One region of the Synechococcus sp. MW101C3 genome, then DNA from elsewhere that is predicted to be linked to it. Evidence: predicted binding sites of a transcription regulator. Region 1 holds the regulator's gene; each other region holds the start of a gene.
The links. Region 1 encodes NtcA, which controls nitrogen genes in cyanobacteria. Its sites were predicted from a motif close to GTANCNNNNGNTAC; they were not measured.

Region 2: fmdA (formamidase) is a predicted target of NtcA. The motif match lies at 8,083-8,096, and genes of this name have one in related genera.
Region 3: CJZ80_RS06500 (MSMEG_0569 family flavin-dependent oxidoreductase) is a predicted target of NtcA. The motif match lies at 8,181-8,194, and genes of this name have one in related genera.

The regions. Positions count from the first base shown of each region.
Region 1 is NZ_NQKX01000009.1:9,613-19,807, forward strand. It holds gene CJZ80_RS12050 (PD-(D/E)XK nuclease family protein) at 1-993, opposite strand, end outside; gene CJZ80_RS12055 (nucleotidyltransferase domain-containing protein) at 1,101-2,531, opposite strand; gene CJZ80_RS15180 (hypothetical protein) at 2,644-3,618, opposite strand; gene dcd (dCTP deaminase) at 3,957-4,550, opposite strand; gene CJZ80_RS12065 (cob(I)yrinic acid a,c-diamide adenosyltransferase) at 4,555-5,226, opposite strand; gene ntcA (global nitrogen regulator NtcA) at 5,447-6,175, shown strand; gene CJZ80_RS12075 (DUF3084 domain-containing protein) at 6,214-7,449, shown strand; gene CJZ80_RS12080 (resolvase) at 7,446-7,958, shown strand; gene CJZ80_RS12085 (DUF3146 family protein) at 7,955-8,212, opposite strand; gene pth (aminoacyl-tRNA hydrolase) at 8,312-8,953, opposite strand; gene CJZ80_RS12095 (TatA/E family twin arginine-targeting protein translocase) at 9,008-9,352, opposite strand; gene psbH (photosystem II reaction center phosphoprotein PsbH) at 9,456-9,656, opposite strand; gene psbN (photosystem II reaction center protein PsbN) at 9,779-9,922, shown strand; gene CJZ80_RS12110 (alpha-mannosidase) at 9,910-10,195, opposite strand, start outside.
Region 2 is NZ_NQKX01000009.1:165,878-176,072, reverse strand. It holds gene egtB (ergothioneine biosynthesis protein EgtB) at 1-1,168, opposite strand, end outside; gene CJZ80_RS12805 (cysteine synthase A) at 1,305-2,342, shown strand; gene CJZ80_RS12800 (serine/threonine protein kinase) at 2,335-4,443, shown strand; gene queC (7-cyano-7-deazaguanine synthase QueC) at 4,440-5,150, shown strand; gene CJZ80_RS12790 (anthranilate synthase component I family protein) at 5,147-6,538, shown strand; gene CJZ80_RS12785 (aminotransferase class IV) at 6,538-7,407, shown strand; gene CJZ80_RS12780 (hypothetical protein) at 7,525-7,992, shown strand; gene fmdA (formamidase) at 8,151-9,356, shown strand; gene CJZ80_RS12770 (FmdB family zinc ribbon protein) at 9,568-9,888, shown strand; gene urtE (urea ABC transporter ATP-binding subunit UrtE) at 10,174-10,195, opposite strand, start outside.
Region 3 is NZ_NQKX01000004.1:208,488-218,682, forward strand. It holds gene CJZ80_RS06465 (hypothetical protein) at 1-397, shown strand, start outside; gene CJZ80_RS06470 (chloride channel protein) at 403-1,671, opposite strand; gene CJZ80_RS06475 (MFS transporter) at 1,668-2,855, opposite strand; gene CJZ80_RS06480 (antibiotic biosynthesis monooxygenase) at 2,885-3,439, shown strand; gene glnT (type III glutamate--ammonia ligase) at 3,442-4,683, opposite strand; gene CJZ80_RS06490 (alpha/beta fold hydrolase) at 4,725-5,714, opposite strand; gene CJZ80_RS06495 (fatty acid desaturase) at 5,711-6,736, opposite strand; gene CJZ80_RS06500 (MSMEG_0569 family flavin-dependent oxidoreductase) at 6,712-8,142, opposite strand; gene CJZ80_RS06505 (MSMEG_0572/Sll0783 family nitrogen starvation response protein) at 8,303-8,785, shown strand; gene CJZ80_RS06510 (Nit6803 family nitrilase) at 8,788-9,912, shown strand; gene CJZ80_RS06515 (MSMEG_0568 family radical SAM protein) at 9,905-10,195, shown strand, end outside.

The DNA.
Region 1 (10,195 bases):
TTTTGAAAATGAATAGTAGGCAGAGGTTGTAGTTCGTGGCGGATTCAGTCGCCAGCCAAAGTGCTTTAACTGAAGCAGCTCAAAGAGACGTGGAATGCTGCCATCAAGCGCCATTCGTGCTGTAGCGGACTGCTGCTTGCGACGTCCTGATTCATCATATCCACTTTCGAATTGTGCCTTTATTGTGGCGCCTTGAACTTGAATTCCCAAGTCAATGATTTCGCTCTCGATGGTTAGCTTCGGGATTTTACAAGGATTCTTGATATCAATAAGTGCAATACCTCTCGTTTCAGTTATAAGGCAGTGAGCGCATTCGAAATTCAGGCTTTCGGCAATACGCTGGAAGAAGGCCTTTTGCAGGATCGTTTCCAGCCCATTTTGCGCAATATATAATGCTGATTTAGACTGTCCGACAGATTTTTGCTTTGCTAACTTTGATGAACTCCCATCAGAGAAGACTTTCGGAAACATTGTGTGATCAGAGAGAAACTCGTTTTTTATAGTTACTAGCTTGTCTAGATTTTCAATGTAGTCCAGAATAATCTCACTCTTGGTTTGAACTCGCTTCAAGGAACTGAGGACACTGTCGTATTCAAGCATCATCCAATCCTGTCTTGAAGGCGCTTCGCCTAATAGACTCAGGAATAGTTTCATGATCTTACGATCAGGAAACATTTCTGTCAACATAGTTGAATACTTGCTCAGCTGATCGCTATGCTCCGAAATTTTTATCTTGTTTTCGATTGCAATAACCGCATCATCATATTCAAGTAAGATGTCAATGCCATTGCATTCGGCAACACTTGCGCGCAGTTGCCCTCTAACATTAACTTGGGTCCAGCTAGAAATGATCTGCAGTTTGTCACTCTCTGAGATGTACTGATTTGAATCGGAAAAGAGCCAAGCCAATGCAGCTGAGTGACACTTCTCAATTGCGGCTTGCTGGAGAAACGAAAAAAAACTCATTGCTTCAGACATGTAAAGACTGTCCACCTAACGCTGCCCCTGAGTGGCAGGCAGGGAGCCTGTGGTTGCCGTTCGAAACTATTATGGCGGCCTGTCCACTCCAGGGGCTTGTTAGGCCTCGCTGCGCGATGCTGCTATGGATAGGCCTGCGTAAGGTTGTCATGTTTCAGCCTCAACGCTGCGAACTCGCGTTCGGAGGCAACGCCTATGTGCGGCTCGCCGTACCTTTTGCGAGTCTTCTGCTCGACTGATGACTCAAATAGCCTAAGCTTTGCGGCATCGATGGGCTCTTCGTATACGACTAGAATGTCGATATCTCGATACGATTTTCTCCTAATGAATGAGCCAAAGACGAACACTCGGACTCGGTGTGGAGGAACTGACTCTTGCACTATCCGCTTGATTCCCAATAGCCGAGACTCGCGGTCGGCTCTGAGCAGAAAGTTCAAATACTGATCGCCCTTGTGATTAATGGCACCCATAAACTCGCCGAGCATGAAGAGGCCAATGCCGCGATCGACGCACTGATGCTTTGCTGAGTCGGAGTATTTCCCAGCAGGACTGGAGCAAATGATCACATCAACAGCAGGATCAACTTCCAGGACTCGATCTAGGGTGTAGTCTGTAAAGTAGTATGTATTCGTTACAAATACCTTGAGTGTTCTGCCGTCGCGGAGTTCAACAAGCATTGTGCCGCGATTCAACTCTTGCAGAGTTGCGATTGCACTGTGGTCGGAAAGAAATCTCTCGATGTATGTCTTGACTGTGTTGTAGCGGAACTCAAGTTCCTCTTGTGCAACTACCTCGGGCGCCTTCGACTCAATGCCAAGTCGAGTCTTGACAAAGTGATCAAAGCTTCTAGGAAATAGCTTGTAGTCATTGACTTTCTGATCGGTCAGGCAGTTGTCTTGAAATGCATCGGCATGGATCTTGTACTCAAGCATCTTCCGGTAAACATCCCATGGGTACGTGAAGTTCTGCTTGTTACTCTCGATGAGGGCAATGATTCTTTGGTTGTTTGGCAGAATAGTATCCAGGCAACGCTTCTTCCAAATCTTGACTCCATCGCCGCCGAGGCCGCCCAAGACATTGGCAGAGTAAGGGCCGCATTCGCGAAAGAGTGCTGCGTTCTCTTCAAGCAGGTCATTTACCTCCGCAAGAAGAGCCTTTTCATCTCGGATAGTTGGAATAGAGAAGAGAGATCTGATCTTTCCAGCATGAGTAGATTTCCAGCTTTGCATTTCCTCCACGGAGAAGACCTTCTCAAGTTCGTCGACTACCTTGTGACATTCAAGGCAAAGCATTATGAGGTTGGTTATCCCTTCTTTGTCGATGTAACCCGCGAGTTCGTGGTCGCTTCGAGGGCCGGAAGTGCCGTGTCCAATTATGTGGGCGACGTTTGCGATGCTGACGGATTCATCTGCAACGGCGATAAAGAGGGGCTTATTGCAGTTTGGGTTCTGGCAGAACCCGCCACACTGCGCCCAAAGTTGGCGCGCGGTGTTGAGTGGGACTGATTTTCTGGTATTGGACATTAAGCAGGCAGTAGAAAGCTGTGTTCGCAAGGCCTAACGCTCCAAATCAGAAGCGGGCAGGGATCTCGGCGTAGAAACTAACCATTGCTCCCGTCTTCTGAATTTGGGATGTTAGGCGTCGTCAAGCAATATAACCAATAAATCAGAAAGAATCCTCTAAGAGCTGGCGCTTGGGCAGCGAGGTAATTCGATATATGAGAAGATTCTTTAGGACCGTATCAAGATCGTTCACTTCTTCTTGAGTTACGGCTTGGCCGCCGTGAACTATTCGGTGCCTCTGCTTTAATGACCGTTGGACTATCTCAATAGACCGACAACCCTCTTCACTATCTTGGTAGACTTGCGTGATTTCTTGTCTAATATTTTGCCATATCGATTTGGTCTTTAGCCTGTCTAACCCTCCAATTAAAGCATACTTTTTTTCATTTACTTTATCAGGCAAATCTGTTGACCCTGACGGAGGATTGTAGGTTTTTACCTCGCCAATAAACTTATTAATTAGATGAATTTCCCATTCATCTCTCATTTCAGTGGGGCTCAAGCATTCGATCGAAGTAATTAGCATTGTGAATCGTGACTTAAGGTTAGCCTGGAGTGTTGAGCTACGGTAGAGATCTAATGAAAGACTAAGCCTCTTATCTGATTCTGGAATGATTCTAGTGGCAATATCGAGACCTGCCCGAAGCCCATCTAGAACGATCGGAGCGCCCACAATTGATTCACCGCCCAGCATTCTTGTATGAATAAACCCATATGGAATTTTGTAAATGTGACTAGATGGCTTTCCCGCAATGCTTTTAAAACTGCAACCATCCATAACATTGGAGTGGCGTTGGATCTCATCAATCCTTAGCTCCGCTTCAGTTGTTATACCTCTATCAAGCATTAGCCAGTGAAATGCAGTCTTTAGCTTGTCTAGATAGGCAATAGCCTCCTCTTCTGTTGAAAAACCAGATACTGTCAAGATATTGAGATTATCCTTCTCACATTTAAGCTCAACCTCAAATTCCCAGAATTCTATACTGGCTACACCTTCAAACTCTGTATAGGTTAGAGAATGAAATAGAAGGACCAGCCTACAGGCGTACATCGGATTTTGGCCGAAGCGGGTCTTCACCGTAGCTTGTCTCCCGTACGCCTAACTTGTTCTTGGACAGTTCCGCAAACCACGCCGCATTGCCGTTCCTCTTCTGCAAACCACCGAAAGGAGGCCTCCAGGGGCATCCGGCAAGCCTGATCCCGCATAGGTTTTGAACAGTCTGCTGAGAGGAGACAGCGTGGTTCGCAGGTCAGATAACCACTGTTCGTTGGGATACAGAGCGTGCTGGCTTCTTCCAGAGGTGCCGGCTTCTTGAACCACACCCTTGCCAAGCCAAGAAATCGCACCATCTCTTTCAGCCTCTAAACCCATCACAAAAAAACAGCTCCCAGCACCCGCACTCCCCGAATCCCTCATCAAACCTTCGCCAACGTCACCCGCTCCGGCTGGTGCTGGTACTTCCCGGCGCGGTCGCTGTAGGTGGTCTGGCAGGGTTCGCCTTCGAAGAACAGCAGCTGGCAGATGCCTTCGCTGGCGTAGATGCGGCAATCGGCGCCGGAGGAGTTGCTGAATTCCAGGGTGAGGTGGCCCTCCCAGCTGGCTTCAGCGGGGGTGGTGTTCACGATGATGCCGAGGCGGGCATAGGTGCTCTTGCCCAGGCAGATCACGGTGATGTTGGCTGGCACCCGCAGCAGCTCCAGGGCCACCCCCAGCCCGTAGGAATGGGCGGGCAGGATGAAGTAGTCACCGTCGTCGTCGTGGTGCAGCGGCGCCGGCTCCAGGTTGGCCGGGTTGAACCGCTTCGGGTTCATCACCGTGCCCGGCACGTGCCGGAAGATCAGGAACTCCTTCGGTGACAGCCGCAGGTCGTAGCCGTAGGAGGAGCAGCCGTAGCTCAGCACCGGCGCCGTGCGGTTCTCGGCATCGAGATGGCGCACCAGCGTGGCCTGGAACGGCTCGAGCATGCCCGCCGCGGCCTGTTCGTTGATCCAGCGGTCGCACTTGAGCATGGGGTCAGCAGTTGCGGCGGAGCTGGGTCACCTGGTCGGCCATCGCCAGCAGCGCGGGCGGCATCGATGGCCCCGTGAGGATCACATCGAGATGAGCGGGCCGTTGCTCCAACGTGGCCTCCACCTCCGCCGCCGGCAGGTAGCCCAGCGCGATCGCCAGCCCCAGCTCGTCGAGCACCATCAGATCCACCGCCCCGTCGAGCAGCTGGCACCGCGTGTAGCCCCAGACCTCCAGCACCGCCTCTTGCTCCTGGGCACCGGACCCCTCGGGCTCCGCGGCGGCCGGTTCGGTCAGGCAGGCGGGCATGGCGGGCCGCAGCCACTGCAGCCGGCCGCACAGCCACAGGCTGCGCTCCAGCCCCTGGTCCACGCCGCCCTTGAGGAACTGGCTGATCAGCACCCGGCTGCCCAGCCCCGCGCTGCGCAACGCCTGGCTGAACACGCCGGAGAAACTGCCGCGAAACGGCGCCGTGTGCACCTGCAGCTGGCCTTCGGTCTGGGCCGGGGGCACCAGGGCCAGCGGACGCGGTGCCGTGGGTGCCACAGGGGCCACGGGCGCAGCCGCTGCCGCGCCATGGGGGCGGCCCGGGCCGTGGGAGCGGGGGCCACCGGCAGGGCCAGCACCAGAAGGCACACCACCGCTGGGCGTGGAGGGGTTGAGCAGGCTGGCCGTCATCAACACCCCGGTGGCTTCGCGAAACCGAATGTAGCGGCGCCAGACCCGGAATCAAGGATCGGACACCACCCCTAGCGCATACGTTTGTACTACTTTGCGGAAATCCCGTCGACACTGGGATTCTGCAGACGGATGTCCACAGGGAACCGTCCAGTTAGTGTGATCGGCTACATGGAGCACGGAAGTCGATCCGTAGCTTCCAACCACTTGTCCAACCGTCATGGTCGGCGCGATGCGCGGATTCAGCCGCACCAGCACCACCCCCGCGCCCGTCACCAGCGGCTTGGCCTCCTCCGCCAGTGGCTCCAGCACCCTGCTGGACGTCATGCGTGGGCTGAGCGGCTGCACCAGCGAAACGGTGGAGCGCGGCAAAACGATCTTTTTCCCCGGCGACCCGGCCGAGCGCGTCTACCTGCTGCGCCGTGGCGCCGTGCGGCTTTCGCGCGTTTATGAGAGCGGCGAGGAGATCACCGTGGCCCTGCTGCGCGAGAACAGCCTCTTCGGCGTGCTCTCCCTCCTCACCGGCCAGCGCTCCGATCGCTTCTATCACGCTGTCGCCTTCACCCGCGTCGAGCTGGTTGCCGCCCCGGCCAGCTCCGTGCGGCGTGCCATCGAGCAGGACGCCAGCGTGGGTCTGCTGCTGCTCCAGGGCCTCTCTTCCCGCATCCTGCAGACGGAGACCATGATCGAGACCCTCACCCACCGGGACATGTCCTCGCGGCTGGTGAGCTTCCTGCTGGTGCTCTGCCGCGATTTCGGTGTCCCCGGCACCGAGGGCATCACCATCGATCTGCGCCTGTCGCACCAGGCGATCGCCGAAGCGATCGGCTCCACCCGCGTCACCATCACCCGCCTGCTCGGCGACCTGCGTCAGGCCGGCCTCGTGCAGGTGGACCGCAAGAAGATCACCGTGTTCGATCCGGTGGCGCTGGCCAAACGCTTCAGCTGAAGGCCCGCGGCCGATACTGGACCCCCTCGCCCTGAATCGTGTCCGGCTGGCTGCTGATCCTGGCCCTGCTGACCCTCGGGGGGGTGCTCGCCACCCTCGGCGATCGCCTCGGCAGCCGCGTCGGCAAGGCCCGGCTCAGCCTCTTCAACCTCCGCCCGCGCAACACCGCGGTGCTGATCACGGTGCTCACCGGCAGCCTGATCAGTGCCGTCTCGCTCGGCCTGATGCTGGCCGTCAGCCAGCGGCTGCGCACCGGCCTGTTCGAGCTCGACAGCCTCGAGCAGAAGCTGCGGGACAGCCGCGACGCCGTGCAACGCAGCGATGCCGCCCTGAAGCGCAGCCTCTCGGCCCAGCGCGACGCCCAGCAGGCGGTGGGCCGGGCCGAACGGGGCCGCCAGCAGGCGCGCCGCCAGTTGGTGGCGGTGGAGCAGCAGGCGGGCCGCCTGCGCCGTGAGCTGCAGCCGCTGCAGAACCAGCAGCAGCAGCTGCTGCGCCAGCGCGATCGGCTCAACAGCGACATCCGCGCCCGCGACCAGGACATCCGCCGCACTGAAGCGGAGCTGGCCCGCGTGAAGGGGCAGATCGCCTCCGGCCAGGCCGAACTCAAAGATCTGGAAACCAAGCTGATCGCCCTGCGCCGCGGCGATGTGGTGATCAGCAGCGGCCAGCCGCTGGCCACGGCCAAGGTGAGCGTCAAGCAGCCGGGCCAGGCCCGTGCCGCCATCGATGCCCTGCTGCGCCAGGCCAACCAGTCGGCCTTTCAGCGGGTGCTGCCGGGGGAACCGGTCAACCGGCCGATCCTGCTGGTGCCCCGCGAAGACATCGCCAAGCTGGAGGCCCTGATCCAGAAAGGTGGCAACTGGGTGGTGAGCATCCTCTCGGCCGCCAACGTGCTGCGCGGCGAGCAACAGGTGCTCGGCTTCCCCGACCTGCGGCCCAACAAGCAGGTGATCCGCCAGGGCGAGGTGATGGCCACCACGCGGCTGGAAGGCAACGAGATCTCGCCCGAGCAGGTGCGCAACCGGCTCAACCTGCTGCTGGCCGCCTCCTTCGCCAAGGCGCAGCGTCAGGGGTCGCTGGTGGATGGGGTGCAGTTCGATGTGGCCAGCTTCAACCAGCTGGGGCGGGAGCTGAGTGAGCGGCCGGCCGGGCAGGCGGTCAGCCTGGAGGCCGTGGCCGTGCGCGAGGCCGAAACACCCGATCCGGTGGTGCTGGAGATTCGCCGCCTCGATGGCGGCCCCACGCCCCCCTCCTCGCCGAAGCGCCCCTCATGAGCCCTACGCCGGCGGCCGCCGCCTCACCACCACCAGAGCCACCACCAGAGCCACAGCCAAAGGCCCTGCCGCTCCCCGCCCATGGCCCCCTCGCCGCGCTCGATCCAGGCCGCTGCAAGTGCGGCCTGGTGCGCTGCGACCCGGCGCGGCAGCAGGTGCTGGCTGCCTTGATCCTGGAGCCGGAGCAGGCGCTGGCGCAGCTGCGCGCCTGGCAGGCCGAGGGCGCGGTGGCCGGCGTGGTGCTCGGCGATGGCACCGGCAGCCGCCACTGGCGTCAGCGCCTGGCGCCGCTGCTGCCCCTGCAGCTGGTGGATGAGCGCAGCACCACCCTGGAGGCACGGCGGCGCTTCTGGCAGCTGTTCCCGCCACGCGGCTGGCGGCGCCTGTTGCCCGCAGGCCTGCGCCAGCCGCCCGGCCCCTGGGACGATGTCGTCGCCCAGCTGCTGCTCGAACGCCACCTCGGCCATCCGCTGACGCGGCCCCCATCCCTGCCGCCGGCCGCCTTCTAGAAGCGCGCCCGCACCGTGAAGGCGTAGTCGCCGCCAGGCTCCAGCTGGTAGTCGGCCTTGAGCAGAAAGCGCAGCAGTGCGTCCTGGATCAGGGCACGACCCAGCGAGGGCTCCACGGTCAGCTCACCGCGATCGAACGCCCAGCGGAAGGTCCAGGCGAAGCCGCCGGCCACCACCTCGCCCTCCAGCAACTTCTGGGTGAAGCTCTGGTGCAGCACCCGCAGCTGGGCGGTGGTGGCGGGAAGACGGCTCACGGAGGAAGGAAACGCACGGAGTCAGACGGGAGGCGGAGCATCGACAGGCAGATGGAGCCAGACGAAAGCGGGACCACGATGAAGCTGCTGGAAGCAGCCTCAGGCCGTTGTGGGCTGAAAACTGTTCAGGCGATTACCGGCCCGTTCATAGCCCAGCCGCTGGATCACCCCCAGCCCCGCCAGCACCTCGTCGAGCACCGCCTCCACGCAGGCCTGCTCGCTGGGCTCGAAGCGGCCCAGCACGTGGGAAATCGTGCGGGCCTTGCGCGTGACCGGGTCATCGGCCGGGGCGCTGATGCCGATGCGCAGGCGGGGAAACTCCTGGCTGCCGAGATGGCTGATCGTGCTGCGCAGGCCGTTGTGGCCGCCGGCACTGCCGGCCAGGCGCAGCCGCAGGCGGCCCAGCGGCAGGTCCATGTCATCGACGAGCACAAGCATCTGGTCAGGACGCAGGCCGAACCAGTCGAGCGTGGCACGGATCGACCGGCCGCTCTCGTTCATGTAGGTGGTGGGCATCAGCAGCCGCAGGCGCTGGGCCCCCTGGCCCACATCCGCCAGCAGGCCCTGCAGGCGCGCATTGGCGCGAAAGCTCACCCGCTCGCGCGCCGCCAGCCGCTCCAGGGCCATGAAGCCCACGTTGTGGCGCGTGCGGGCGTACTTGTCGCCGGGATTGCCCAGGCCCACAACCAGCTGGAGGTCGCCCGTGCGGGCCTCACCGCCCGGCGTGGAAGAGGCGGTCATGGCCGTGGCGGAACGAAGCGGCGGAAGCAGAGTGGCAGAAGTGAAGCGTTGAACTCAGGCAGCCGCCGCAGGCGGTTCGCTGGCAGCAGGGGGTTCAGCCGCTGCGGCGGAGCTGGCTGCTGGAACGGGAGAAGCAGTGGTGGTGGCCTGTGCAGGCGCAACAGTCTCAGGGGCGGGAGCCTCTTTGATCGCCACGCTGTTGGCGGTCACCACCGTGTCGGCTTCGGAGTCGATCGCCTTGCGGAACTCCTGCTCGAAGTTGCTGGAAGCCGACTGGAAGCCCTTGAGCGTGCGCCCCAGGGTGCGCCCCAGCTCGGGCAAACGCTTCGGGCCGAACACCAGCAGGCCGATGGCCGCGATGACCGCCATTTCCGGCAGCCCGATCCCGAAGATGTTCATGCAGCGGAGCCTGGGTCAGGAACTGAGGCGAAAACAGGCGGCAAAGCGGCAGGCCCGGCAGCCTGTGCCGCCGGACTCTTAGGCCGGAGGATTCAGAGGCAGATCAGCCGAGGCCGTTCCAGTTCACGGTGATGCCGTCAAGCAGCAGCGACTTGTTGTACAGCTGCAGGATCACGAGCAGGAACACCAGGAACAGCACCATGAAGATGCCCATCACCGGCGTGGTGCCCCAACCGGGCACCACCTTGCCGTACTCGGAGTTGAGCGGGCGGAGCAGGTTTCCCAGTGGGGTGCGTTGCGCCATGGCGGGTGAGCCTCTCGGACACATGGATGGGGATCGTTACTGTAAGGGTCGAGGCGGAGACCGGCGCGGTCACTGTCGAGAGTTGTGATCCACCTCCGCCACCCCCAGCAGCCGCCCCTTCCTTGACCGAAACCTCCTCCCCCGCCCTGTCGATCGCGATCACCGTGCTGGTGGCGCTGCTCGCCCTCACCGGCTTCGGGGTCTACCTCGCCTTCGGCCCGCCGTCCAAGGGCCTCACCGATCCGTTCGACGATCACGACGACTGATCCTGAGCGCGCGCCAACCGCCGCACCCGCAGCTGGCGCAGCTCCCAGGGCCTCAGCAGCGGTCCTGCAGACCCGTCGTCCACGACTCCATCCATCCGCGCCTGAGCGCCACCCTCCACCGGCCCGATCACCTGCCACCCCGCTGACAAACCGAGCGGCTGCCGGCAGGGCGAGAGGTTCTGCACCATGAGCCGCACCACGCCCGGCTCCGCATCCGGCGCGATCACCACCGGATCGAGCTGGGCCGAGCCCAGGGCGAGCGCCGCTGCTGGT
Region 2 (10,195 bases), 160 kb from region 1:
TGTATTCGCCCACCGCTCCGGCGGCGGGCCGGAAGCCCGGATACGGACGGTAGGGGCTGGACGTCCACTGCCACAGCACCCCCTGCAGGGCTTCCAGCCCGCCGCTGCCGCCCGCCGGGGGTGGCGTGGCGGCGGCCACTTCCCACTCCGCTTCACTCGGCAGGCGGGCCTCGGCCCAGCGGGCATAGGCGTCGGCTTCGAACCAGCTGAGGTGCCGCACGGGTGCGGCCGGGTGCAGGGGGCGCCGTCCCGCCAGCGTGAACTCCCACGACCAGCCCTTGGGGGCGCCGCTGCCGCGCCAGTAGCGGGGCGCCTGCCAGCCGCGCTGCTGACAGACCTGCCAGCCCTCGCTCATCCACAGCTCCGGCCGGCGGTAGCCGCCCGCGGCGATGAAGGCGGCGTACTCCCCGTTCGACACCAGCCGGGGGGCCAGCGCGAAGGGCTCGAGCCACTGGCGGTGACGGGGGCTTTCGTTGTCGAAATGGAAGGCGCCGGACGGGCCCTCGGGGCCGGCGCCAGCCTCGGCGTGACCGATCTCCACCAGCCCTCCCGGCCAGTGCAGCCAGGCGGACGCGGGCGGGTTGGGGGTGCTGGCGGGGGCGGCGTCGGCGGCGGCCACCAGCGTTTCGTAGGTGGCTTCGGCACCCCGGCCCGAGGGCTCCACCGCCGGCTCCAGCGGGTTGCGGCTGAAGCCGTCGAGCAGATCCATCAGCAGCAGCTCCTGGTGCTGCTGCTCGTGCTGCAGACCCAGCTCCAGCAGCTCCCACAGCGGCGCCGCCGCCGTGGCGGGCCCGGCGCTCAGCTGCTCCACCAGGGCCGCCAGCCCCGCATCGACGCGCCGCCGCCAGGCGAGCACCGCCGCCAGAGGTGGCCGGCTCAGCAGTCCCCGCTGCGGCCGGGGGTGGCGCGCCCCGATCGCGTCGTAATAGGAATTGAACAGGAAGCTCCAGCGGCTCTCCGCCGGCTCATGACCCGGCAGGTGGGGCGTGAGCAGGAAAGTGTCGAAGAACCAGGTGGTGTGCCCCAGGTGCCACTTGGGCGGGCTGGCGTCCGCCATGCCCTGCAGGCACAGATCTTCCGGCTCCAGCTCCGCGATCAGCGCCTCGCTGTGGGCGCGCACGGCATGAAGCCGCCGCAGCAGGGCCTCGGTGGGGGCGGCGGAGGCCATGGCCAGAGGGCTGCTCGCCTGAGGCTAGAAGGAATCGGCCGTCAGGGCTGCCGCCCCTACGATCATCGCCAGAGCGATTTCTTCTCCCACAGGCGCGATGGGCAGCACCGCCGGTTCGATCAGCAGCGGCAGGGCCATGGCCGTCGCCCGGGCGGGAACCACCCAGGGCTTCGTCGGTGCGGTGGGCAACACCCCGCTGATCCGGCTGGGGCTGCTCAGCGAGCTCACCGGCTGCGAGATCCTCGGCAAGGCCGAGTTCATGAACCCCGGCGGATCGGTGAAGGACCGCGCTGCCCTGGGCATCCTGCTGGAGGCGGAAGCCAGCGGCGCCCTCGACCCGGGCGGCACCGTGGTGGAGGGCACCGCCGGCAACACCGGCATCGGCCTCACCCACCTCTGCAATGCCCGCGGCTACAAGGCTCTGATCGTCATCCCGGACACCCAGTCGGCCGAGAAGATCGGCCTGCTGCGCAGTCTCGGCGCCGAGGTGCGCACGGTGCCGGCGGTGCCCTACCGCGATCCCAACAACTACGTGAAGCTCTCGGGACGCATCGCCGCCGAAACGCCCGGTGCCGTCTGGGCCAATCAGTTCGACAACCTGGCCAACCGCCGCGCCCACTACGCCAGCACCGGTCCGGAGATCTGGGAGCAGACGGGCGGCCGCATCGACGCCTGGGTGTCGGCCACGGGCACCGGCGGCACCTACGCCGGCGTGGCCCTCTTCCTCAAGGAGCGCTCCTCCCAGGTGCGCTGCGTGCTGGCCGATCCCCACGGCAGTGCCCTCTACAGCTGGGCCACCGCCGGGGCGCTGCAGGCCGAAGGCACCTCCATCACCGAGGGGATCGGCAACAGCCGCGTCACCGCCAATCTGGAGGGTGCCCCGATCGATGACGCCGTGCGCATCGACGACCAGGCCGCGCTCGACACCATCTACCAGCTGCTTTGGCGTGAAGGCTTGTTCATGGGCGGCTCGGTGGGCATCAACGTGGCCGCGGCGGTAGAAACCGCCCGGCGCCTCGGTCCGGGCCACACGATCGTGACCGTGCTCTGCGACGGCGGCGACCGCTACCGCTCCCGCCTCTACGACGCCGACTGGCTGGCCGGCCGCGGCCTGCGCCAGCCCGAACGGGGCTTGCTGGATGGCGTTCCGCAGGACCGGCCCACCCATGGCTGACCAGCCCGGGGCGGCCGCCGGTGCGGTGATCGCCGATCGCTACCGCCTGGAGATGGAGGTGGCCAGCGGTCCTCAGGGGGTGCTGTGGCGCGCCAGTGATCTGCTGGCCGGCGAGGCGCCCGTGGCCCTGCGACAGCTGGGGCCCGGCTTCGATCAGGCCGGGGCGCGGGCGGGCTGGAGCCGCCTGCAGGCCCTGCTCCACCCCCAGGTGCCCCGCTTCGGGGAAACGATCCAGCGGGACGGCCAGCTCTGGCTGGTGCGCGAGTGGCAGGACGGGCGCACCTACCAGGAGCTGCTGGAGGCGCGGCGGGGTCGCCAGCTGGTGTTCGGCCCCGGTGAGGTGCTGCTGCTGCTGCGCCAGCTGCTGCCGGTGCTGGCGGTGCTGCACGGCCAGGAGATCTGCCACGGCGATCTCACCCCCGCCAACCTGCTGCGCCGCGACCGCGACGGTCTGCCGGTACTGCTCGACATCGGCTGGACCGGCCCCGGCCAGGCCGCCGCCGGCGCCACCCCGGGCTATGCGCCGCCGGAGCAGGTGGCCGGCGCTCCGCTGCTGCCCTGGATGGACCTGCACGGCCTGGGGGTGGTGGCGCTGGTGCTGCTCAGCGGTGAGGATCCCGCCGCCCTGCTCGATCCGGTGAGCCTGGCCTGGCGCTGGCCCGACGGCCTCAGCCTCGACCCACCGTTCCGCGCCGCCCTGGAGCGGCTGATCAGTGCCGATCCCACCGCCCGCTTTGCCAGCACGCCGCAGGCCCTCGTTGCCTTCCAGGCGCTGCCGATGCCGGAAAGCACGGGCCCGGTGGCCCGCGCCGATCGCACCCTGATGCTCGTGCCCCCCGCCGCCGTTTCGCCGGGACTGGCCGGCATCGACGCTGCGGACCCTGCGCCTGCCGAGCAGGCCGCTGCCTCCACCACCAACTCTGCAGCCGCCCCCCTCACGGCCGCGCCGGCCCCTGCGGCTGCAGCTCCGGCTCCCGAGCCCCGGGTCGTGGAGCGGCGGCCACCGCCACCGCCCATGCCGCCGCTCAGCCGGCAGCAGCAGAAGGAGGAGGCGGTGGAAGGGCGGCTCTTGCCGGTGGTGGTGGCCCTGGTGGTGTCGGCTGTGGTGGGCATCACCGCGGGCTGGTGGCTGCTGGGCCGCGGTGATGCCCCCGCCAATCGCCCGGCTGAACAGCCCCGCGAGCTCACCGCCAGCCTCCCCCCCGGTGAGGTCGATCAGCGCCAGCAGTTGCTGAACCGCCTGCGGGCGCTGCAGATCAACCGCAGCTGGTTCCTGCGGTTGGTGGACGCCAACCTGCTGGCCCAGTTCCCCGAGCGTGGCGGCCGTCTGCCCAACGACTCGATCGAGGACGCCCCCCTGCGCAAGGTGTGGAACGCCCTGGCGGAGGAATGGCTGGCCCGGGTGGAGCAGCTGCCGCCGCCGCTCCGCCGCAGGTTGGGCTCTTTTTCCACCGCCGACTGGGAGGCCCGCCAGCGTCAGCTCGCCGCCCAGGGGGTGAGTTCGCCGGTGCTGCGCCAACTGATTTCCGGCAATGCCCAGGCGTTGCTGCCCGGCCGTGCCGGCGCCGACATCCCCGCCGAGCCCTTCCGCCAGCTCTGGTATGCCGCCGGCGAGCAGACGCTGGAAACCCTGCAGATCGAACCGATCCAGGCCACAGCGGGCGAGGTGAAGGCCCTCTCCGCTTCGCTCGGCGCCGGTGGGGCGCGGTTGTTCCCGATCCGGCTGCCGGCGGGATACCGGCTGGTGCTCGGTGTCAACGGCTCGCCGTTGATGCAGATGAGCGTCTACAACGCTGCCGGCAGCCTGCTGGAGCCGAAGGGCCCGCTGCGGGTGGTGACCCTGCCGCCGGTGCCGGGGACCGAAGTGCAGCTGCTGGTCACCAACGACGGTGTGGCCCCGGCGATGATCACCCTGTCGTTGCGCGCCGATGCGCCGCCGCCGGAGCCGCCCCAGCCGCCGCCCACCGACCCCGGCGACACCACGGCGCCGCCGCCCGCTGAGCCGGTGACGCCACCCGCCATCCCAACCCAGCCCCCTGTGGCGCCCTCCGCACCCACGACGCCGCCGCCCGTGACGCCTGACACGCCTGCTTCGCCGTGAGCGCCGCCGCCCCACCCGTCGCGATCGCCCTGCTCTCCGGCGGCCTCGATTCGGCCACCGCTGCGGCCCTGGCGATCGAAGCGGGCTACCACGTGATCGGCCTCTCGCTCGACTACGGCCAGCGTCACCGTCAGGAGCTGGCCGCGGCCGCCGCCCTGGCGACCGGCCTGGCCCTGGCGGAGCACCACACCCTGGCGGTGAACCTGGCGGCCTGGGGCGGCTCAGCCCTCACCGATGCCGCCATGGCGCTGCCGGTGGCGGGTGTGGAGGAGGGGGTGATTCCCACCACCTACGTGCCAGGCCGCAACACCGTGTTCATCGCCCTCGGCCTGAGCCTGGCTGAAGCGCGCGGGGCCGAGCGGCTGGTGCTGGGGGTGAACGCCATCGACTACTCCGGCTATCCCGATTGCCGCCCCGATTACCTCGCCGCCTTCCAGCAGCTGGCTGATCTGGCCAGCAAGAGCGGCCGCGAGGGCCACGGCGCCCGGCTGTGGGCGCCCCTGGTGACCTGGAGCAAGACCCGGATCGTGCAGGAGGCGCTGCGTCTGGGCGTGCCGATCGCCCGCACCTGGAGTTGCTACGCCGGCGGCGCCCGGCCCTGCGGGCGCTGCGACAGCTGCCGCATTCGCGATGCCGCCCTGCGGGAGGCGGGCCGCCCGGACCTGGCCAGCGATGGAGGCGGCAGCTGGGGCGGGCCGTCGGCATGACGCCGGGTTCCGGGGCGCAGCCGCCGCTGCTGCGCCGCTCACTGCCGTGGCGCGACCCCTGGGAGGTGGCCCTCGCCCTGGCCGCCGCGGACGGCGGCGATGGCCTCGCCTGGCTCGATGGCGATGGCAGTGCGCTGGGGCGTTGGGGCTTCCTGGGCGTGGCTCCTCTGGAGCAGGTGGTGTGCCGGGGGCTGCCGGGTGAGCCGGAAGCCGCCGATCCGTTCGTGGCCCTCGCGCGCCTGCGGGAACGGCCCGGCAGCTGGTTCGGCTGGCTCGCCTACGAGGCCGGGGCGTGGGTGGAGCCGGCCGCCCACTGGCGCTCGCCCGATACGGCCCTGCTCTGGGCAGGCCGCTACGACCCCGTGCTGCGCTTCGATCTGCAGGAGCGTCGTCTGGAGCTGGAAGGGTTGGATCCCGCCCGGCTGACGGCAATGGCAGAGCGGCTCGCGGCCCTGGTGCCGGCGGCCGACACGCCTGCTGGCTCAGCTGCTGACCCGGCTGAAGGCCCTGCGCCCGGCAGCGGGGCCGGTGTGGCCGCAGAACACTGGCACTGGCACACCGATCCCGCCACCTTCGCCCGCCAGGTGACGGACCTGCGCCGCTGGATCGCTGCCGGGGATCTGTTCCAGGCCAACCTCACCGCCTGCTGTGAGGCCAGCCTGGCTGCGCCCCCCGACCCGCTGGCCCTGTACGGCCGGCTGCGCCGCTCCTGCCCGGCGCCCTTTGCCGGCCTCCTGGTGGCTGGCGACGAGGCGGTGCTCTCGGCGTCCCCGGAACGCTTTCTGCGGGTGAGCGCCACCGGCTGGGTGGAAACCCGGCCGATCAAGGGCACCCGCCCGCGCCATGGCGATCCGGAAGCCGATGCCGCCGCCGCCGCCGAGCTGATCACCAGCCCCAAGGACCGCGCCGAGAACGTGATGATCGTGGATCTGCTCCGCAACGATCTCGGCCGGGTGTGCGTGCCGGGCTCGATTCAGGTGCCCCAGTTGGTGGGGCTGGAAAGCTACCCGCACGTGCACCACCTCACCTCGGTGGTGGAGGGGCAGCTGCGCGCCGACTGCAGCGTGGTGGAGCTGCTGCGCGCCTCCTGGCCGGGTGGCTCGATCAGCGGCGCCCCCAAGGTGCGGGCCTGCCAGCGCCTGAGCGAACGGGAGCCCGTGCCCAGAGGCCCCTACTGCGGCGCCCTGTTCCGCTTCGGCGCCGATGGCAGCTTCGACAGCAACATCCTGATCCGCAGCCTGATGCTGCGGGGGCGGCGCCTGCGCGCCCATGCAGGCTGCGGCATCGTGGCCGACTCCGACCCGGCGGCGGAGGCCGAGGAGCTGCTCTGGAAGCTGGGCCCGCTGCTGGCGGCCGTCGCGCCAGGCCCCGCAGCTGGAGGGTGCTGATGCAGGCGATCGCCTGGATCGAGCCCAGCGGCGCTCCGGGGGCGGCGGGGCTCTGGGGAGCACCGGCCGAGCTGGCCCTGCCCCTGGCCGATCGGGGCCTGCAACTGGCCGACGGCCTGTTCGAAACCCTGCTGGTGGAAGCGGGGCAGCCGCTGCTGCTGAGTGCCCACCTGCAGCGCTGGTCGCAGAGCGCCGCCCTGCTGGGCATGGAGCCACCCCCCGGCGATGAGCGGGTGCGCGCCCTGCTGGCGGAGGCGGTGTCCCGCAGCGGCATCCACACCGGCGCGCTGCGCCTGAACTGGAGCCGCGGCGCGCCGGCGGTGGAGGCTGGCGCTGGTGGGGCGACGGGGCCGCGGGGTGTGGAGCTGCCGGCACCCGGTGCCCCATCACTGCAGCCCCGCTTCTGGCTGCAGCTCACGGCCGCGGCGCCGCAGTTCGACCCCGTGCCGGTGATTGTCAGCCGCAGGGAGCGGCGCAATGCCTCCAGCCTGCTGAGCCGCTGCAAAACCTTCGCCTACGGGCCCGCCATCGAGGCGCGGCGTGAGGCCCGGGCCGCCGGCGCCGCCGATGCCTTGCTGGAGAGCACGGCCGGCGGCCTCTGCTGCGCTACCACGGCCAACCTGCTGGTGCGGCGTGACGGCCAGTGGTTCACACCGCCCCTGGCCAGCGGCTGCCTGCCGGGGGTGATGCGGGGCCGCGCCCTGGCGCTGGGCCTGGTCCGCGAAGGTCCCTGTCCTCTGGGCCCAGGCAGTGCCGTGCTGCTGATTAACAGCCTCGGCTGCCGTCCGGTCTTGAGTGTGAACGGTTCTCCGCAGCCGCTGGAGCCGGAGCCTGAAGCGTTCTGGCGCTGGCTGCTGGCAGCTGGGTGACCTTCGCCGCCGCCGGCCACCGCCGCCATGGGCGGCGAGCCTATGTTCTGAGGCTTCACGGTGCAGAGCTGGGTGATGGGGTTGGCGTCCGGACGGGCCTGGAGCGCAGCGGCAGCGATGGTGGTGGCGGCTTTGAGCCTGAGTGCCTGCCGCACGGCTCCCGTCGAAACACCCGCTCAGCAGGCCGAGATCGGCGATCTGCTGGTGCGGGCGGGCACCGCCAATGTGACCCTGGCCAAGGCCTTCGTGCCAGGGCTGCCCAACGGCCTCTACAAAGGCGTCGTGCGCGTGCAGACGGAGGGGCAGCCCGACAGCAGCGCCAGGCTGTATCAGGTCAATGCGGTCTGCAGCCTCGAGAACGAGCCGAACTGGCCAACGTATGACAACATTTATGGCAATGAACTGAAAGATCTCGCCGACGCCGGAAAGTTTTCCACTGCTACGCGTTGGCAGATTCTTTATCATTTCGATGGTGGTGTTGACAGCACGGGAGTGCTCTCGCGTCAAGCCTGGACCGATCGCCTCAAGGACAATCTCTGCCGCCGCGGCACCTTCAACGACAGCACGGCGCGGCCAGCGACATAACGGATCGGCTCTGCAGATCCTGCCGCCGCTGTGTGCTGTGCTGCTGCGGCATGCACGCCTGTGTTGCCGCAGCCAAACTGGGTGGGTCTGGTAGCCGATGACACTTCCGCGAATCAACCTGTGGATTTCGATGGAGATGAAACCACGCCTCGTTTGCGATGCCAAAAACGCTGTTCAAGGTTGATCTCACCAAGCCGATGGATCAACAGGACATGCCGGGCCACAACCGCTGGCATCCCGATATCCCCGCCGTCGTTTCTGTCAACCCCGGTGAGGTTTTCCGGATCGAATGCAAGGACTGGACGGATGGCCAGATCAAGGACAATGACGACCCCCAGGATATCGCTGATGTGAACCTGGAAGTGGTGCACGTGCTCAGCGGCCCGATCTGGGTGAATGGAGCTCAACCTGGCGATATTCTTGTGGTTGACATCCTTGATGTGGGTGCGCTGCAGGGAGATGAGTGGGGCTTCACCGGGATTTTTGCCAAAGAGAATGGCGGCGGCTTCCTCACCGATCACTTCCCCAAGGCAGCCAAAGCGATCTGGGATTTCGAAGGCATCTACACCTCATCGCGCCATATCCCCGGTGTGCGTTTCGCCGGCATCACCCACCCCGGCCTGATCGGTTGTGCGCCCTCCCACGAGCTGCTGCGGGAATGGAACCGCCGCGAAACCGAGCTGGTGAACACGGCCCCGGATCGGCGCACCTATGGCGCCGGCCTCTCCGGCAGCGAGCCCGTGCTGGCGGCCCTGCCCAACCCCAACAGCGCCATCCTCGGCACGCTGCCCAGCGCCGATTTCGAGCGTGTGGCCAACGAAGCGGCCCGCACCGTGCCGCCCCGTGAGCACGGAGGCAACTGCGACATCAAGAACCTCACCAAGGGCACCCGCATTTACTTCCCCGTGTATGTGGAAGGCGCCAAGCTCTCGATGGGCGATATCCACTTCTCCCAGGGCGATGGGGAAATCTCCTTCTGTGGCGCGATTGAAATGTCGGGCTACCTCGATCTGCATGTGGAGATCATCAAAGGTGGCGTCGAGAAGTATGGGATGGTCAATCCCATGTTCAAGACCAGCCCGGTGGAGCCCCACTTCACCGACTATCTGGTGTTCGAAGGCATCTCCGTGGATGAATTCGAAGGCAAGCAGCACTACATGGACGTGCACATCGCCTACCGACGCGCCTGCCTGAACGCCATTGAGTATCTCAAGCGCTTCGGCTACACCGGTGAGCAGGCCTACCTGCTGCTGAGCTGTGCGCCGGTGGAGGGCAGGATCAGCGGCATCGTGGACATTCCCAATGCCTGCTGCACCCTGGCGATTCCCACCTCCATCTTTGACCAGGACATTCTTCCCTGTTGATGGCCCGCAAGGGGCCACCGCCGCCTCTGCCTCGGCAAGGTGGGTGTTCGGTGGCTCCACGCCATGGCTCCCTCCCCCTCTGCTGGCCGTGGTTGTCGCCAACGTTGTTGGTGACGGCTACGGCCATCCCTGCGGGCCGCCGCCTCCCCTGTCGCTGTCGGCTCCAACTCCCATCAGCGCAGCAGGGTTGTTGCGGGAATCACTCGGTTCTTTGAAAACGACCCGCCAGCTGGTGCTCCCTGTTTTTCTCCTCTTCTCCATGCCTGTCTACGAATTCAGCTGCACCTCCGGCTGCGACAACTACGAGGTGTGGCGCAGCATCGACGCCCGCCAGAACGATACGGACTGTCCGAGTTGTGGCAATCCCGGTAACAGAGTGTTCAGCCCGCCCATGACACTGTCCGGTGGCTTCCGCCTCAAGCAGGAAGCCAGTGAGCCCCGGCTGGTCCGCAAGGAAGTGCGCGAAGAAAGCCCCAAGCCCCGGCTCAGGGAAAGTGCGGCTCGCCCCTGGATGGTCACCCGCGGTTGCTGAGCCGCGGGCAGCAGTCAGGAGGCAGGAGTCACAGGAGTCAGCAGGCAGAAAGGCTGCAACTCGTGCAGCTCGAACCATGGTCGTTCGTGGCCTCCAACTCTGGCGGCTCAGACCACCTCATCCAAGGAGCTGATCGGAAAGAAGCTGGCACGTAAACGGGTTGCACGTAAACGGCTGGCATCCAAACAGCTGCATGGGAGAGTTGACACCTGTGATTACACAGTTGACTGCAAAGATGTGTCATCCAGGCTGCATCGCGTTACATGGCGCTCCCTTGGAGTGCCCTCACACCGTGAGGAACTCCTGG
Region 3 (10,195 bases), on a different contig from region 1:
CGGCATCGCCCCCCTGGGGATCATTTCGATCGGCATCGTGCCGATGGGGGTGGTGAGCATCGGTGTGGTGCCGATGGGGGTGGTGAGCCTCGGGGCCGTGGGCATGGGGGTGATCAACCTCTGCGTGGTGGGGATGGGGGTGGTCGTGGCCGGCGTCAATGTGATGGGCGTGTGGTGGACGGGCCTTGAGGGCATGGGGCCATTCCGGCAGGGGCCGATCCCGGCGCGCGTGCACCATCACCACGGCGCCGCGCCGCCGCCCGCGGCCCTGATGGCCTACCCCAGCAAGGAAACGGCGCTGCAGAAGGCGAAGGAACTCGGCTGCGAAGGCGTCCATGCCATGGGCGAGCTGTGGATGCCCTGCAGCGAACATCCCGGCGGCCACGGCGCGCACTAGCGGCCTCAGCCTTTGGCGCTTGCCCGCAGAAAGGCTTCGGTCTGGGCTTCGTTCCAGCTGATGCCGCCGAGCCAGCGGCCGATGGAGGCGGCGATCGCCGCGGCGGTGAGCAGCCAGGGCAGCACGGCGGCATTGCCCTGCAGCGTGAACACGAACAGGCCGCAGAACAGCGGGGTGCGGCAGGCGCCGCTGAACGCCGCGGCGGCGGCGACCGCGGCCAGCGCCGCCTGCTGCTCCGCCGGCAGCTGCTGCAGCCAGGGGCCCACCAGCACCGCCCCCAGGCTCATGGAGTCGTGCATCAGGCCGCCCGGTGCACCGATCGCGATGCTCAGCAGGGGCCCCAGCAGCCGCGGCAGCGGCGCCCACCAGGGGCTGTCGGCCGTGCCGGCCAGGGCCGGGCCGAGCGCCAGCGAGCCGTCGTTGAGGCTGATGCCGCCACTGGCCATCGCCAGCAAGGTGAACAGCGCCGCGATCGCCACCGCCAGCGGCAGCCCCCTGGAGCGCAGCCAGGGGCCGAGCCACTGGGCCAGCGGCACCAGCAGGCGCACCAGCACCACCCCCACCAGCGCCGCCAGCACAGTGATCAGCAGGGCCAGCGGCAGCAGCTCGGCCGCCATGGCCACCGCCACCCCTTCCGCCAGGCGGGCGGGCTGGCCCAGACCGGTGGTGAACAGGGTGCCGATGCCGGCGAGCACCAGGGTGGGCATCACCAGGTTGAAGCCCGACACCGCGCTGAGCTCTTCGAGCGCGTAGGCGGCACCCAGCAGCGGGGAGCGGAAGGCGGCCCCGAGACCGGCACCACCGCCGATCGCCGCGGTGAGCGCCAGCGGCAGCTGCTGCAGTGGCACCAGCCGGCGCCGCAGCGCCAGCAGCAGGGCCGCACCGAGGGCGGCGGAGGGCGATTCGGTGCCCACGCTCAGCCCGGCCAGGTGGGTGAGGGCCAACAGGGGCAGGCGGGCCAGCTGGTGGCGCAGCGACAGGGGGGCCAGGGCGCGCTCGCGCTCGGCGTCGCTGCGGGCTGTCTGCAGCGCCATCACACCGGTGAGCCCACCACCCCGGCCCGCTGCCAGCGGCCCCCAGGCCAGCAGCACAAACAGCAGCGTGGCCCCAGCCGGCGCGAGCACCAGCAGGGGATCCAGCGCCCCGTCGCCGCCGAGTGGCCAGAGCCGCTGCAGCCGGAAGCCCAGCTCCGACAGCCATTGGTAGGGCAGTTCCGCCAGGCCGATCAGCGCACCGGCCAGCAACAGGCAGAGCGGGAAGGCGAAGCGGTTCATGCCGGGGTGAGGCGGGTGTAGGAGCGGACCAGCAGCCCCAGCACCAGCGCCAGGGCGAGCAGCGTGAGCGCCAGCGGCAGCTGGGAGCTGGCGGGCAGCACGGTGGCGATCAGCACCAGCAGCCCCGTGCCCTCCTGCTGCAGGAAGCCGGTGAGCGCGGAGGCCTGCCCGGCCTGGGCGGGAAAGGATTGCATCGGCATCGCCAGCCCGATCGGCACCAGCACACTGGCGCCGAAGGTGATCACCAGCATCGGCAGGAACAGGGAGAAAGTGTTGAACCAGCCGCCCAGCCCCAGCGCCACCATCAGCAGCCCACCGAGCAGCATTGCCCCCAGCCCGAAGCGCAGCAGCCACGGCTGCCCCCTGGCCACCACGAACCGCACCACCATCAGCGCACCGGCGATGTAGGCCACGGTGAGCCCGAGCGAGAGGGAGCCGAAGCCCGCTGCGTCGAAACCGAAGCGCGTCTCGTAGATGAAGGGACTGGCGGCGTCGTACAGGGCGATCATGCCGGTGGCGACGGTGGCGATCAGCGACGGCAGCAGGAAACGGGCATCCACGGCGAGCCGCAGGTAGCCGCGGCCGATCGCCGCCACGGATGGACGGGTGGCGGCCGCCGCCAGCTCCCGGCTGAGCGACTCAGGCAGGGCGCGGGCCAGGTAGAGGGCGGTGGCGAGCCCCAGCGCCGCCACCAGCAGGAAATCCACCCGCCAGCTGGTGGCGCGCCCGATCAGACCACCCACGAAGGGGGCGAAGCCGAGCGCCAGCGCGAAGCTGATGCTGGCGAACGACATCGCCCGCGCCAGCTCCCGGTTGCTCAGCACATCCCGCAGCGCCGCCCGCGACACCGAGGTGCCGCAGCCGGCCCCGATCCCCTGCACCACCCGCAGCAGCCGGAACGGCTCGAAGCCCGGCACCACGGCCAGCAGCAGGCTGGCGGTGATGAACATCCAGAGCCCGGCCAGGGCGATCGGCCGGCGACCGTGCCGATCGGAGAGCGGCCCCCAGATCAGTTGGGAGGCGCCGTAGCCGAGTGCGTAGGCGGTGACGGTGGTTTGCGTGGCGGCGGCATCGACGCCGAAGTCACTGGCCAGCTGCGGCAGGGAGGGCAGATCGATGAACAGGCCGGTTTGGCCGAGCGCCGCACCCAGACACACGTACAGAATCACGGCCAGGTTGCTCATCCGCCCTCACCCGCTGAGGGTTGCGCTGCATGGCCCACGAGGATCCCGCCGTCACTGTCGATGTGCTGCAGCGGGTGAAGCCTGGCCGCACGGAAGCTTTCGAGGCGGCCCTGAGCGAGCTGGTGGCCGCCGCCCGCTGCTGTGAGGGCCATCTGGGCGTGAATGTGTACCGCCCGGTGGATGAGCACGATTCCACTTACCGGATCGTGTTCAAGTTCGCGCGTCTCAGCCAGCTGCGCCGCTGGGAGGTGTCGCCGCAGCGCCAGGCCCTGCTGGCGCGCGTGGCGGAGCACACGCAGGAGCCACCGCAGATCTCCGTGCTGAGCGGGCTGGAAACCTGGTTCACCCTGCCCCGGCAGCCGGGGGTGCCGCCGCCGCCCCGTTACAAGATGGTGGTGATCACCACCCTCACGATTTTCCTGCTGATCAACCTGATCAGCCTGGTGCTTTCGCCCCTGGTGCGGGAGCTGAACCCCCTGCTGCGCACCCTGCTGGTCACCGCCTCGACGGTGACCCTGATGACCTACGTGGTGATGCCAAGGGTGACGCGGCTGTTCCGCCGCTGGCTCTACCCGCGCGCCTGAGCTCACACCTGCCGCCGCAGCTGTTCATAGGCCTGGCAGAACGGTTCGCCCAGTGCCTGCCGCAGCACCCGGTCGGCGGCGAAGGCCTCCAGCGCCTCCTCCACGCTGCCCGGCAGCGACCGCGCCCGGCCGATCGGCGGATCGGTGTAGGCGTTGGCATCCTCACGGGGGCCGGGATCGAGGTTGCGCTCGATGCCATCGAGGCCGGCGGCCAGCACCGCCGCCGGCAGCAGGTAGGGGTTGGCGGCGCCATCGGCGAGGCGCAGCTCGAGCCGCTGGTCGTCGGGGATGCGCACCATGTGGGTGCGGTTGTTGCCGCCGTAGCTGATCCAGCCCGGTGACCAGGTGGAGCCGGAGGTGGTGTGCAGACCGCCGAGCCGCTGGTAGCTCTCGGCCACCGGGTTGGTGAGTGCGCAAAGCGCTGGCGCATGCTCCAGCAACCCGCCCAGAAACTTGTAGGCCAGCGCCGACAGGCCCAACGGCCCGCGTGGATCGTGGAACAGGTTGTGGCCGTCGGCGTTCCAGAGCGAATGGTGCAGGTGGGCGCCGTTGCCGGTGAGGGAGGCGAATGGCTTGGGCGAAAAGCTCACCCGCGCGCCGTGCTGCTCGGCCATCGCCTGCGCCATCACCCGGAAGAAGGCATGGCGGTCGGCGGTGACCAGGGCGTCGGCGTAGGTCCAGTTGAGCTCGAACTGACCGTTGGCATCCTCGTGATCGGCTTGGTAGGGCCCCCAGCCCAGGTCGCCCATGCCATCGAGCAGGCCGCCGATCAGCGGGTACTGCCGCATCAGCGCCAGCTGGTCGTAACAGGGCTTGCTCTGGCTGTCGTCGCCATCGGCGATCGCGGCGCCGCCGGGCTGCAGCAGGAAGAATTCCGCCTCCACACCGGTGCGGAAGTGGTAGCCCAGCCGCGCGGCCCGCTCCAGCTGGCACTTCAGCACCCAGCGCGGCGACTGCTCCAGCGGCAGGCCGCCCACCTGCAGGTCGGTGGCCACCCAGGCCACATCCCGCTGCCACGGCAGCACCATCAGGCTGGAGGTGTCCGGCAGGCCCAGCACGTCGGGGTCGGCGGGGGTCATGGCCAGCCAGGCGGCGAAGCCGGCGAACCCGGCACCGGCGGCCGCCACCTCCTGCACCGCCGCCACCGGCACGAGCTTGGCCCGTTGCACGCCGAACAGATCGGTGAACGAGAAGAGCACGTGGCGGATGCCGCGATCGGTCGCGAAGCGGGCCAGGTCGGTCATCGAAGCGGTGGGGGTGAAAGGGATGGGGGTCAGGGCCGGCGTCAGTCGTCGCAGAGCCGCTCCAGGGCACTGCGGATGAAGGCCTGTTCGGCTGGCGCGTCGCGGGGGTTGCCGGCGCGATGGCCCAGCACCGAATCGATCACCGCGAAGTGGGCGCCGGGAATCTGACGGGCTTCGGCGGCGCAGTCGTCGGGGGGGAAATAGAGGTCGTGGCTGCCGGCGAGCACGGTGGTGCGGGCGCGGATGGCGCTCAACGGTGCCGGCAGGGCGTTGGCCAGCCAGGCATCGAGCATGGCGATCAGGTCATGGGGATCATGGCGCCGGTAGGCCGGCAGCCAGCTGCGCTCCACCGCCTCCTCCACGCTGGCGATGCCCTGCACCAGGTGTCGCCCTTCCTTGTAATAGGCCTGGCTGGCGGCCCAGCTGGCGTAGATCAGCGCGAAGGTGCGCAGAGCCTGCTCGGGCCTGGCGCGGAAGCGGTGGCCGTCCCAGGCCGGATCGGCGGTGAGGGCCTGGCGCAGGCTCAGCAGGAACAGGCGGTTATGCGGGGTGGTGTGGGCCGTGCCGCAGAGGCAGAACAGCCGTTCCACCGCCGCCGGGGCCAGGGCGCCCCAGTGGTACGCCTGCTGCGCCCCCATCGACCAGCCGTACACGAGCGCCAGCTGCTCCACCCCGAACAGCCCCTGGATCAGCTGCTGCTGGGCGCGCAGGTTGTCGCTGTGGTGGATCACCCAGCCGTCTTCCGCCAGCCCCATGGCGCTGTTGCTGGGGCTGCTGGAGCGGCCGTTGCCGAACTGGCTCACCAGCACCACGCACCAGCGTTCCGGGTCGAGGATCGGGCCCACCACCCATTCGATGTCCTCCGGCCAGGCCCCGTAGGAACTGGGGTAGAGCACCAGGTTGGAGCGCTGTGGGTTGAGCGTGCCGTACACCCGGTACGACAGCCAGCCATCCGGCAGCGTCTGGCCGCAGTGGAAGCGGAACGGCCCCAGCGGGAAGTGGCGGTCGCCGCTGGACGCCGGGGCGCTCAAACCGGCTGCGGCTGGAGGGTGGGGGCGGCGGGCAGCTTCAGCAGCGACGGATCGGCCAGGAAGCGGCGATGCACCGCCAGGTAGCCCGGATCCAGATGACGCAGCTGGGGCGCCAGCCACTGGTGGGCCGCCGGCAGGGCATGGAACGGCACCGAGGCGAACAGGTGGTGCTCGGCGTGGAACGGCATGTTCCACATCAGCCAGCGCAGCGGCGCCAGGGTGCTGGTGGTGCGGGTGTTGCTCAGGCCGTTGGTGCCGGTGTCGCAGCCGCCGTGCTCAGCCAGCAGCACGAAACGCAGCAGCGGTTGCCCCAGTGCCAGCGGCAGCAGCCAGTGCCAGAGCAGAAAGCCGTTGCCCCCCGGCACCGACAGCAGCAGCAGCACGCCGTAGACAGCCGCCTGCTTCAGCAGGGAGCTGCGCACCGCTGGCGCCGCATCGGCGGGGATGTAGGGGTTGGCGCTGAACTCACCGCGCAGGCCGCGCAGATGGCCGCGCAGCTTGGCGTTCCACCAGGGCAGGCCGCTGAGTTCAAGCAGGTAGGCCCAGCGGCTGGTCGGCGGTTGGTCTTCCAGCTCGGGATCAAGACCCGGCTGGTGGGTGTAGCGGTGGTGCCACTGGTGGTAGCGGCGGTAGAAGTCGGCGTTGTAGAAGCTCAGCACCCCCGCCCACCAGGCCACGGCGTCGTTGACGGCGCGGCTGGCGAAGGCGGTGCGGTGGCCGCATTCGTGCATGGCGCAGAAGGCGAAGGCCAGGCCCCAGCCGCACAGCAGCAGGGCCGGCAGGCGCAGCAGCAGGCTGAGCCGCTCGTCGCCCCACACCCAGCCCGTCGCCAGGATCAGCGCCGCATGGGAGAGGGTCTGCAGCCAGCCGGCCCGATCGGAGCGGCCATTGAGCTCGCGCAGCTCAGCGGCGGGGATCAGGGCGCTGGCGTCGGTTGATGGGGTCGCCCCTGGATGGTCGTCCACGGAAGGGGTCGCCGCTGGATGGTCCACAGCCGTCATGAGCCGAGCAGTGCCGTGCATTCCAGCGGCTCCGTCCGGCTGCCGCGAGGCTGCAGCTGCTGCTGGATCCGTTGGGCGAGGTGATCGGCGTCGCCGCCGATGCCGCAGAAGCGGCCCGAGCCCCAGGTGTGCAGCCACGGCAGGCCGATGAAATAGAGCCCCTCGGCCTGGGTGATGCCCCGGTGGTGCACCGGTTCGCCGCTGCCATCGAACACCGGCACTTCCACCCAGCTGAAATCGGAGCGGTAACCCGTGCACCAGATCACGGCGGCCAGCGGCTCCTTGTAGAGGTCGATCAAGCTGAGCTCGCGGCTCGGGGCAGGACGCCAGCAGGGCTGGTACGGCGGCTCCAGCGGCGCGTCGAGGCCGTTGGCGGCGATGTAGGCGTCGATGCTGGCGCGGATGCGGGTGTACACGTCATCGGCCGCATCCAGGTTGGCGGCCAGGTTGTCGGCAAAGCTCAGGCCCGCTGCGGTGATCCGCTCCAGCCGGCCATGCAGCACCATGCCTTCGCTGGCCCGCTGGCGCAGGTCGATTTCGCGGCCGCCGTCCCGGCCCGTGAGGTAGTGGTTCGTCTTGTGGCGGATGGCGCGGGGATCGGCATGGGCGTCGATCGGGGTGTCGTAGACCCCCATCCGCTCCAGCCACTCCACCACGTCGCGGCCGCGGTAACGGCGCGGCGAACGGGGCGCCGAACCCACGCTGAGGTGCACGCGACGCCCGGCCAGGAAGAGATCTTCGGCGATCTGGCAGCCCGACTGACCGCTGCCCACCACCAGCACCGGGCCCTCCGGCAGCTGATCGGGATGGCGGTAGTCGCGGGCATCGAGCTGGAGCACCTTGCCGGGCAGCCGCTCGGCCATCGGGTGGCGGCGCGGGTGGTGGTAGGCGCCGGTGGCGATCACCACCTGCTCGGTGTCGACCACGCCGGCGCTGGTGAGCAGGCGGTAGCCATTGCTGCTGGGCACCAGCCGTTCCACGCTCACCCCCTCCCGCACGGTGATGGCTGAACGTTCGGCGAAGCGGCGCACGTAGTCGACGATCGCCTCACGGCCCATGAAGCCGTCGGGATCATCGCCGTCGTAGGGGAAGCCGGGCAGGCGGCACTGCCAGTTGGGGGTGACCAGGCAGAAGGAATCCCAGCGCTGCTGCTCCCAGGCGTGGGCCACCCGGTGGCGCTCCAGCACGAGCGCCTCAATGCCCCGTTGCTGCAGGCAGCTCGCCACCGACAGCCCCGCCTGGCCGCCGCCGATCACCACCACCGGCGCCGTGACGGGGGCGGCAGCGCCGTCGGTTGCCGCGCTCTGCGCAGGTGTGCCACCGGGAGACGCAGCGATGGTCTCAGCGGCAGAAGCGGCGGGTGAGGTGGAGGCTGACCCCACGGGCAGGCGGCGAAGGGGAGGAAGACAGTGGCGCGGCCAGGCCATCACCCTCCTCATCGTGAGTTGCCGTGAGGGGCGGCCCGGTAGCAATCAAGACCAAATCGCAGGCCAGCACGGGCTCTGCCGTTTGGTGCCTCCTGCTACGTAAGTTCACACAGGCCTGGTGCATGGTCGTGACGCTGTTTCCTTCGCAGGTCGCCGGTTCATGCCTGAGGTCACCCGCCCCGCCAATCAACCTGGCGATTTCCTCGTGGATTACGAGGAGAAGGTGTTCCCCGATGTGAAGGCGGAACCGGGCGAAAAGGCGCTCATCACCTTTCACACCGTGGCGTTCGAAGGCTCGATCGGCCTGGTGAACCTGCTGCAGGCCAGCCGCCTGATCAACAAGGGCTTCGAGACTTCGATCCTTCTCTACGGGCCTGGCGTCACCCTCGGAGTGCAGCGCGGCTTCCCCAAGCTCGGTGATGCCGCCTTCGACGGCCACCTCAACTTCAACGCCCGCCTGCAGAAGTTCATGGACCAGGGCGGCAAGGTGTATGCCTGCCGCTTCGCCCTTCAGGCCCTCTACGGCCATGGCGAGGGGGCGCTGATGGCGGGCATCACCCCGGTGAATCCGCTCGATGTGCTCGACATCGTGCTGATGCACCGCAAGGAAGGCGCCTTCATCCTCGACACCTGGACGCTCTGACGATGAACGGCCCGATCGTCGTGGCCGCCGCCCAGATCCGTCCGGTGCTGCACAGCCTGGAGGGGTCTGTGGAGCGGGTGCTGGCAGCGATCACGGAGGCGGCCGGCCAGGGGGTGCAGCTGATCGTGTTCCCCGAAACCTTTCTTCCCTATTACCCCTACTTCTCCTTCGTGGAGCCGCCGGCGCTGATGGGGCGCTCCCATCTGCGCCTCTATGAGCAGGCGGTGACGGTGCCGGGCCCGGCGCTGCGCCGCATCGCGGCCGCGGCGCGCGAGCACGCCATGCACGTGCTGCTGGGCATCAACGAACGGGAGGGCGGCAGCCTCTACAACGCCCAGCTGCTGATCGACGCCAACGGCGCGCTGCTGCTGAAGCGGCGCAAGCTCACCCCCACGTATCACGAGCGCATGGTGTGGGGCCAGGGCGATGGCGCCGGCCTCACGGTGGTGCCCACGGCGCTGGGGCGCATCGGTGCCCTGGCCTGCTGGGAGCACTACAACCCGCTGGCCCGCTTCAGCCTGATGGCCCAGGGGGAGGAGATCCACTGCGCCCAGTTCCCTGGTTCGCTGGTGGGCCCGATCTTCAGTGAGCAGACGGCCGTGACCCTGCGGCACCACGCGCTGGAGGCGGGCTGTTTCGTGGTGAGTTCCACCGCCTGGCTCGATCCCGCCGACCTCGATCAGATCACGCCGGATCCGGCGCTGCAGAAGGCCTGCCAGGGGGGCTGCCACACCGCCGTGATCAGCCCGGAAGGTCGCTACCTGGCGGGTCCGCTGCCGGAGGGGGAAGGGCTGGCGATCGCCGAGCTCGACCCGGCCCTGATCACCAAGCGCAAACGGATGATGGACAGCGTGGGCCACTACAGCCGCCCCGACCTGCTCGGCCTGCGTCTCGATCGCACGCCGGCGCGCCAGGTGCAGGAGCGGGACGGGGGCAACGCAACGGCTGCCGGTGGTGGCGCTGGTCCTGCCATGCCTGCTGACCTGCCCGTACTGCTGGAGCCCTTGCTGGAGCCCCAGCGGGAAGCCTTGCGGTCACCCCTGACGGCCGTGCCGCCCCCGGCTGCGGGGATCTCCGCCCCTCCGCCACGGCTCAGTTCCTTGCCGGAGGCGGTGCCCCATGGCTGACTCCAGGGATGCCGCCGCGCTGGCGCGGCTCGTCACCGACCTGCAGGTGCAGGGCCTGGTGGAGCCCGGTGTGCCCGGCAACAAGGGCCGCCGCGGCGGGGCCGGCCCCTCCGACCACCGCGCCCTCACCCTGGATGGCACCACGGTGATGGTGCCCGTGTACAGCAGCGCCGCCCAGCGCTCCCCCTTCCGCCTGGCGGCCGGTGGCGCCGGGCTGGAGCTGCAGCGGGAGTCCGCCACACCGCTGGCGGTGGTGGAGGCTCCGCCGGAGCCGCGCTTCTAC